2 regions of the Viridibacillus sp. NPDC096237 genome follow, and region 1 is predicted to be linked to the other one. Evidence: a T-box and tRNA genes for the amino acid it is inferred to sense, from the RefSeq annotation. Region 1 holds a T-box; the other holds one or more tRNA genes.
What was found. The T-box of region 1 lies ahead of ileS (isoleucine--tRNA ligase). A T-box ahead of a tRNA ligase gene usually reads a tRNA of that ligase, here a tRNA-Ile.
Positions count from the first base shown of each region.

Region 2: it encodes a tRNA-Ile, which carries the amino acid that the T-box ahead of ileS (isoleucine--tRNA ligase) is inferred to sense. The anticodon was not compared.

Region 1 is NZ_JBNNTI010000009.1:42,002-45,383, reverse strand. Features, by position in the region: gene ACQKMD_RS07620 (S16 family serine protease) at 1-441, shown strand, start outside; gene ACQKMD_RS07615 (DUF3977 family protein) at 872-1,108, opposite strand; T-box leader at 1,698-1,937, shown strand; gene ileS (isoleucine--tRNA ligase) at 1,993-3,382, shown strand, end outside.
Region 2 is NZ_JBNNTI010000048.1:22,839-26,220, forward strand. Features, by position in the region: gene ACQKMD_RS18790 (MerR family transcriptional regulator) at 1-421, opposite strand, end outside; partial or broken gene ACQKMD_RS18795 (ISL3 family transposase) at 610-1,227, opposite strand; tRNA gene ACQKMD_RS18800 (tRNA-Glu) at 1,342-1,413, opposite strand; tRNA gene ACQKMD_RS18805 (tRNA-Ser) at 1,418-1,508, opposite strand; tRNA gene ACQKMD_RS18810 (tRNA-Asn) at 1,514-1,588, opposite strand; tRNA gene ACQKMD_RS18815 (tRNA-Ile) at 1,599-1,675, opposite strand; tRNA gene ACQKMD_RS18820 (tRNA-Gly) at 1,683-1,756, opposite strand; tRNA gene ACQKMD_RS18825 (tRNA-Phe) at 1,761-1,836, opposite strand; tRNA gene ACQKMD_RS18830 (tRNA-Asp) at 1,868-1,944, opposite strand; tRNA gene ACQKMD_RS18835 (tRNA-Met) at 1,948-2,024, opposite strand; tRNA gene ACQKMD_RS18840 (tRNA-Ser) at 2,056-2,148, opposite strand; tRNA gene ACQKMD_RS18845 (tRNA-Ile) at 2,172-2,248, opposite strand; tRNA gene ACQKMD_RS18850 (tRNA-Met) at 2,265-2,338, opposite strand; tRNA gene ACQKMD_RS18855 (tRNA-Ala) at 2,375-2,450, opposite strand; tRNA gene ACQKMD_RS18860 (tRNA-Pro) at 2,470-2,546, opposite strand; tRNA gene ACQKMD_RS18865 (tRNA-Arg) at 2,551-2,627, opposite strand; tRNA gene ACQKMD_RS18870 (tRNA-Leu) at 2,660-2,748, opposite strand; tRNA gene ACQKMD_RS18875 (tRNA-Gly) at 2,755-2,829, opposite strand; tRNA gene ACQKMD_RS18880 (tRNA-Leu) at 2,855-2,939, opposite strand; tRNA gene ACQKMD_RS18885 (tRNA-Lys) at 2,958-3,033, opposite strand; tRNA gene ACQKMD_RS18890 (tRNA-Thr) at 3,049-3,124, opposite strand; tRNA gene ACQKMD_RS18895 (tRNA-Val) at 3,140-3,215, opposite strand; rRNA gene rrf (5S ribosomal RNA) at 3,225-3,340, opposite strand.

The sequences.
Region 1 (3,382 bases):
TTATTGAAGTGGTTCTATCTTGGGAAAGATAGCGTAGAACAAATGAGAGAAAACGTGAATCATTTTTTAGGACAAGAAGATGGAAACATTAACAAATTTTTAAATAACGATCATATTGATGGAAGTAGCGCTGGATTAGGTTTAGCGTTGACAGGGCTTATTTTGAGGGGTGATTTGCACACCGACTTAAAGATTGCTGTTACAGGGGCAATTAACGAAACGGGAGACGTATTAACCATAGGTATTTTAAAAGAAAAAATGCAAATTGCTGAAAAATCCGGTTTTTCATTGATGATCATTCCAAGTGCAAATAGAAAAGAAGCTTTGGAAATTCAGCAGAAACAAAATTTAAACATACAAATTCTTGATGTGTCACATGTAGATGAAGCAGCTCGACTGATTAATGAATTGAACGATAAAACTAATGAGCAAAATAAATAAGGCATTCTGCATTGCTGCTTATAAACAATACAGGATGCCTTGTGTGTATCTATAATAAAGTATTAGAGAAAGTTTCGTCTTGATTAGCAAGACGGATCTATAAAACTAATTCAAATGATACATCTTAGTTTCTTTTATGAAATCATGCTACTTATGGTTGAATGTCTAATAAAATCCAGTTTTTCATTGGCAAAACTACTATCAAAATTAATACGATTATTATCCAAATTACTGTATTTCTTGTTAATCCATTATCACCTCTATAGTTATTTGCGCAATTTTTGCTGTATTTGATGCTATACGGAGATTAAATAATAATGTTCTAGAGCAAACAGAAGAAATTAAAAAAATAGGTGACGAGCTAAAAGAACATCGTAAACGGCTGTAGCACAAATTTTAATTACGTATATGCGAAGTTTCCTTCTTTATCTTATTTACTTTGAATACCCAATACTAACTTAAGGGAGTTTCGCTTCTTTTTCATCTTCTTTAAACCTTCCTTTGAATCTAGGATTACTACCGTTTTAAATAACCAAATTCGAAGATAAACCGATTTAAAAATAATTGGTCCTATTATACCTCGTTCCTCAAATTCAGAACCGCCCTCTAATTCTGTCTCTATCCTAACAATCCACGTGTTGCCAATTCCTATTTCAATAAATTTCATTTTTGATCACCGCTTCACTTTTGTTAATCACTTAATGTAAATTAGTATTATTCGTCTTACTATCGAGAAAAAATAGATTGGTAAAAATGATAGTAACCTATCAAAACTCAAACCTGAATACATAAAATTACAAATACTCATAAAAATAGATTTATTTCCCTTTAATTATACGAAATGAATGATTTCTGCAATAAAAACACATGTGAATAATCTTTCGCAAATGCTTATGTATCAATGGTTTTCAAGTGTTTATTCGCGGATTTTAGTTGCTGTGAGCGTTCATGAAAAATAGATTTGTGTATCTTTGTGTTCTAAAACGTTATAATGTAACCCACTTTTTCTATTATTCGCTATTTTATTTATAGATTCTTTTGAATTTATAATATACTTTTTACATTACACTATTTTCAGTTATCACATTCAACAAAACTTTCATTTTTGAATAATTAAATTTCACTATTCTCTATCTACATTATCTTAATTCTAATTGTCCAGGTTTCTACAACAATAAACTAGTAACATCCCTCCCCTTCTTTAATGATTTGACAATTTTTTTCAGTTCTGTTACGATAATTTCCAATAAAAGCATACAAATTCGTTGATGAGAAAGAGTAACATTACATCTTATTCCCTAGAGAGCTGACAGATAGGTGCAAGTCAGTGTTTAAGAGTAATGTGAATATCCTCTCTGAGAAGATTGACTGAAGATTTAGTAGGTCTCTCCGGGTGTCCGCCGTTAAAAGGAACACGTATGATTGTACGTTGCTGAGTGCTATTGAGCGGTTTTCAATAGAATTAGGGTGGTATCGCGGTTAACCCCGTCCCTTACTTGGGACGGGGTTTTTTGTATGTTTTTAAATAATTTTTGTATTGGAGCGATATCAATGTATTCAAATGAAAGTAAAGAAAATACAGTACAGCGTGAACTACGCATTCGTAACCTCTGGATAGAGCAAAATACTTTCCAAGCTTCTGTTGACGCAAGAGATGGACGCACACCGTTTGTTTTTTATGAAGGACCACCAACAGCAAACGGACTTCCCCATGTAGGGCACGCATTTGGTAGAACGATTAAAGACGTTGTCGCACGTTATAAAACGATGCAAGGATTCCAGGTAGAAAGAAAAGCTGGATGGGATACTCACGGTCTTCCTGTAGAACTTGGTGTTGAAAAGCAACTGGGCATTTCAGGTAAACAAGAAATTGAACGTTATGGTATAGAGCCATTTATCAACAAGTGTAAGGAAAGTGTTTTCACTTACGAGAAGAAATGGCGTTCATTTACAGAAGAATTAGGTTATTGGGTTGATATGGATGATCCTTATATGACATTAAGCAATGACTATATCGAAAGTGTATGGCACATCTTGAGTAAAGTGCATAAAGACAAATTGTTATATAAAGGCCATCGTGTTTCACCTTACTGCCCTAGCTGTCAAACATCATTAAGTTCACATGAAGTCGCACAAGGGTATAAAGATGTTAAAGATTTATCTGCTACAGTGAAATTTAAATTAGCTGATAAAGAAAATGAAGTCTTCCTCGGTTGGACGACAACACCTTGGACTTTACCTGCTAACGTAGCACTTGCAATGAATCCAGAGTTAACTTATGTAAGAGTTCAAAAAGAAGAAGAAATCTTCATTGTTGCTAAATCGTTAGTTGAAAAAGTATTAGGTGGAGGTGTTGAAGTTCTAAGTGAGCATAAAGGACATGAATTTGAAGGCGTAAGGTATTTGCCTCCATTCAATTATGCAACTGTCGTAAAAGGACATATCGTTGTCTTAGCTGATTATGTAACAGAGAGCAGTGGTACGGGTATCGTTCATATCGCACCGGCTTACGGTGAAGATGACTATAAAACTATTCAACAAAATGGCTTATCTTTTGTGAATCTTGTTGACTTGCAAGGTCGTTACACAGCTGAGGTAGTTGATCTTGAAGGAAAATTTGTAAAAGACTGTGATGTAGATATTATTAAAATGCTTTCTGAAAAAGGTCTGCTATTTAGCAAAGAAAAGTATGAGCATAGTTACCCACACTGCTGGCGTTGCGATTCACCGCTTCTTTACTATGCGACAGATAGCTGGTTTATCAATATGTCGTCACTTAAAGAGCAAATGCTTGTGAACAACGAAACAGTCACTTGGTATCCTGAGCATATTAAAAACGGGCGTTTCGGAAAATTCCTTGAAAATCTAGTCGATTGGAATATTAGTCGAAACCGCTACTGGGGTACTCCATTAAATGTATGGATCTGTGATGATTGTGGCA
Region 2 (3,382 bases), on a different contig from region 1:
GGCGTATCTCTCGGCCATATTGTTTTTCATTATCCATAATCATCTTTTCCTTTAAACCTTCAAATTTTTCTTCATTTGACATTTGAATTCCTCCACTCATTGCATTGATCGTTTTAGTTACTGTTGTAATCATGACATTCAATTGTTGGCGTTTCTCTATTAATGCTTTGTAATGCTCCATTAAAGCGTTCTTATAGTCAAAGTCCTCGGCAGTTACCATCTCTTTTATTACTTCTAATTTAAAACCTAATTCACGATAAAATAAAATCTGCTGTAACATATCAATCTCTTCTTGACCATATATACGATAGCCTGAAGAATTTACACGAGCAGGCTTTAGTAATCCAATATCATCATAATAACGCAAAGTTCTAGTACTAACTCCAGACAGCTGAGCAAGTTTTTGAATCGTCATTTCCATCTCAATTCACCCCCATGTCTTTACTATATAGCTTGGCGTAACGTTAAGGTCAACAGTTATTAAATAAAAAAATCTAAGTATCAGCAAACAGCGATTACTTAGACTTAATGTGTGAAGTTTTTCATTTTGTAAATTTACTGCTTTTTTCTTGGCTCAACATCCAATGTTGGAGCGACTAAAAAATCACACTATCCGATATGAATCCCGATTTCTTTAAATTTACTGGATAATAAAATTTTTGCTCGAAATCGCTCAAAGCTTTTAAAGCCGAACGTATTTCGTTTTAGTACTTTCGTACGGTTATTAATACCTTCTAAAAAGCCGTTTGAATATGGATACGCAAAGCTATTTAGAATTTCAGGTTGCCAATTTTTGAGTGTTTTAATAGCTCACGTTAACTCAGGAATATTGGCATCTTCTACTTCTTTGTAAAATTCATAAAGGGCTTCCTTGGTCTTGCTTATCCAAACAGGGCCATTTTCTTTAGCTTGATCAAACCATGGACAAAAGCGTTCTTTTAATTCATGAGCTCTCTTGAGTTCTCGAGACATAACAGTATATTTCTTTAAATACCAAGCCATTTGTTCATTCAGTTTACTCTCTCTTTTATAAAAAACATAACGCATTCTTATACATTTTTTTCAATCATAAGCATGCCATTCCTTTTGAATGCGGCGGCGAACGGCATCCATGCCCCAGTAGATATAGCGACAATAATGGAATCGATCGGCAATAATTATAGGGTGATTTAACGCTTTTTGAACGGTTGCCTTGAAAGATGGATTCATATCCATGACGACAATTTGGTAAAATATCAATTGGTTCATGTGTTTCCCCATTCGCAATAATTGCCTACTAATCTTACTTCTAAACAAAAAAACCTTTAGAATCATATTTGATTCTAAAGGTTTTTTAAAGTATGACCCCTACGGGATTCGAACCCGTGTTACCGCCGTGAAAGGGCGGTGTCTTAACCGCTTGACCAAGGGGCCTATATGGCGGAGAAGGAGGGATTTGAACCCTCGCGCCGCTTACGCGACCTACACCCTTAGCAGGGGCGCCTCTTCAGCCACTTGAGTACTTCCCCATATATGGCTCCGAAGGTAGGACTCGAACCTACGACCGTCCGGTTAACAGCCGGATGCTCTACCACTGAGCTACTTCGGAAAAATTTTAATGGTGGGCCTAAATGGACTCGAACCATCGACCTCACGCTTATCAGGCGTGCGCTCTAACCAGCTGAGCTATAGGCCCATAAAATTGGAGCGGGTGAAGAGAATCGAACTCTCGACAACAGCTTGGAAGGCTGTGGTTTTACCACTAAACTACACCCGCATCATGGTGGGTCAGGACGGAATCGAACCGCCGACACTTAGAGCTTCAATCTAATGCTCTACCAACTGAGCTACTGACCCATGATGATTAATACAATATTTTTTTAAAAAATGGCGGTCCGGACGGGACTCGAACCCGCGACCTCCTGCGTGACAGGCAGGCATTCTAACCAACTGAACTACCGGACCATTTGGTTGCGGGGACAGGATTTGAACCTGTGACCTTCGGGTTATGAGCCCGACGAGCTACCGAACTGCTCCACCCCGCGATAATGATATTATAAAATTATTTTTTAAAAATGGAGGAGGAAGAGGGATTCGAACCCCCGCGCGGTATGACCCGCCTGTCGGTTTTCAAGACCGATCCCTTCAGCCAGACTTGGGTATTCCTCCAAAAAAATATGATGTTGTGTAGATGGTGGACCTTGCAGGACTCGAACCTGCGACCGGACGGTTATGAGCCGTCTGCTCTAACCAACTGAGCTAAAGGTCCTTTAGTTTGGTTAGTATGGCGGCAGAGGGGATCGAACCCCCGACCTCACGGGTATGAACCGTACGCTCTAGCCAGCTGAGCTACGCCGCCATGATGATATTAAATTGATTGATTGTAATAATAAATTGGTGGAGCCTAGCGGGATCGAACCGCTGACCTCCTGCGTGCAAGGCAGGCGCTCTCCCAGCTGAGCTAAGGCCCCATAGGGTTAAAAGTATTAATGGTCGGGAAGACAGGATTCGAACCTGCGACCCCTTGGTCCCAAACCAAGTGCTCTACCAAGCTGAGCTACTTCCCGTTATTGGCGCGCCCGGCAGAAGTCGAATCCACAACCTTCTGATCCGTAGTCAGACGCTCTATCCAATTGAGCTACGGGCGCATATATTATTACTTATATTATATTAAAATAAATGGTGCCGAGGACCGGAATCGAACCGGTACGGTAGTCACCTACCGCAGGATTTTAAGTCCTGTGCGTCTGCCAGTTCCGCCACCCCGGCATATTTTGGAGCGGAAGACGAGGTTCGAACTCGCGACCCCCACCTTGGCAAGGTGGTGTTCTACCACTGAACTACTTCCGCAATATGCTGATAAACTTAAATATTATGGTGCGGGTGAAGGGAGTCGAACCCCCACGCCTTGCGGCGCTAGATCCTAAGTCTAGTGCGTCTGCCAGTTCCGCCACACCCGCATATAATTTTTTAAAAAATGGTGAGCCATGTAGGATTCGAACCTACGACCCTCTGATTAAAAGTCAGATGCTCTACCAACTGAGCTAATGGCTCATATAAAATGATGAATGGTGCCGGCGAAAGGAGTCGAACCCTCGACCTACTGATTACAAGTCAGTTGCTCTACCAACTGAGCTACACCGGCATAGTTTATTAAAAATGGTGGAGGATGACGGGATCGAACCGCCGACCCCCTGCTTGTAAGGCAGGTGCTCTCCCAGCTGAGCTAATCCTCCATATCGTCCGCCTAGCAACGTCCTACTCTCACAGGGGGAGACCCCCAACTACCATTGGCGCTAAAGAGCTTAACTTCCGTGTTCGGCATGGGAACGGGTGTGACCTCTTTGCTATCGTCACTAGACTATTTTATTAAGGACAAGAATTATTATATCATCTTTTTTGA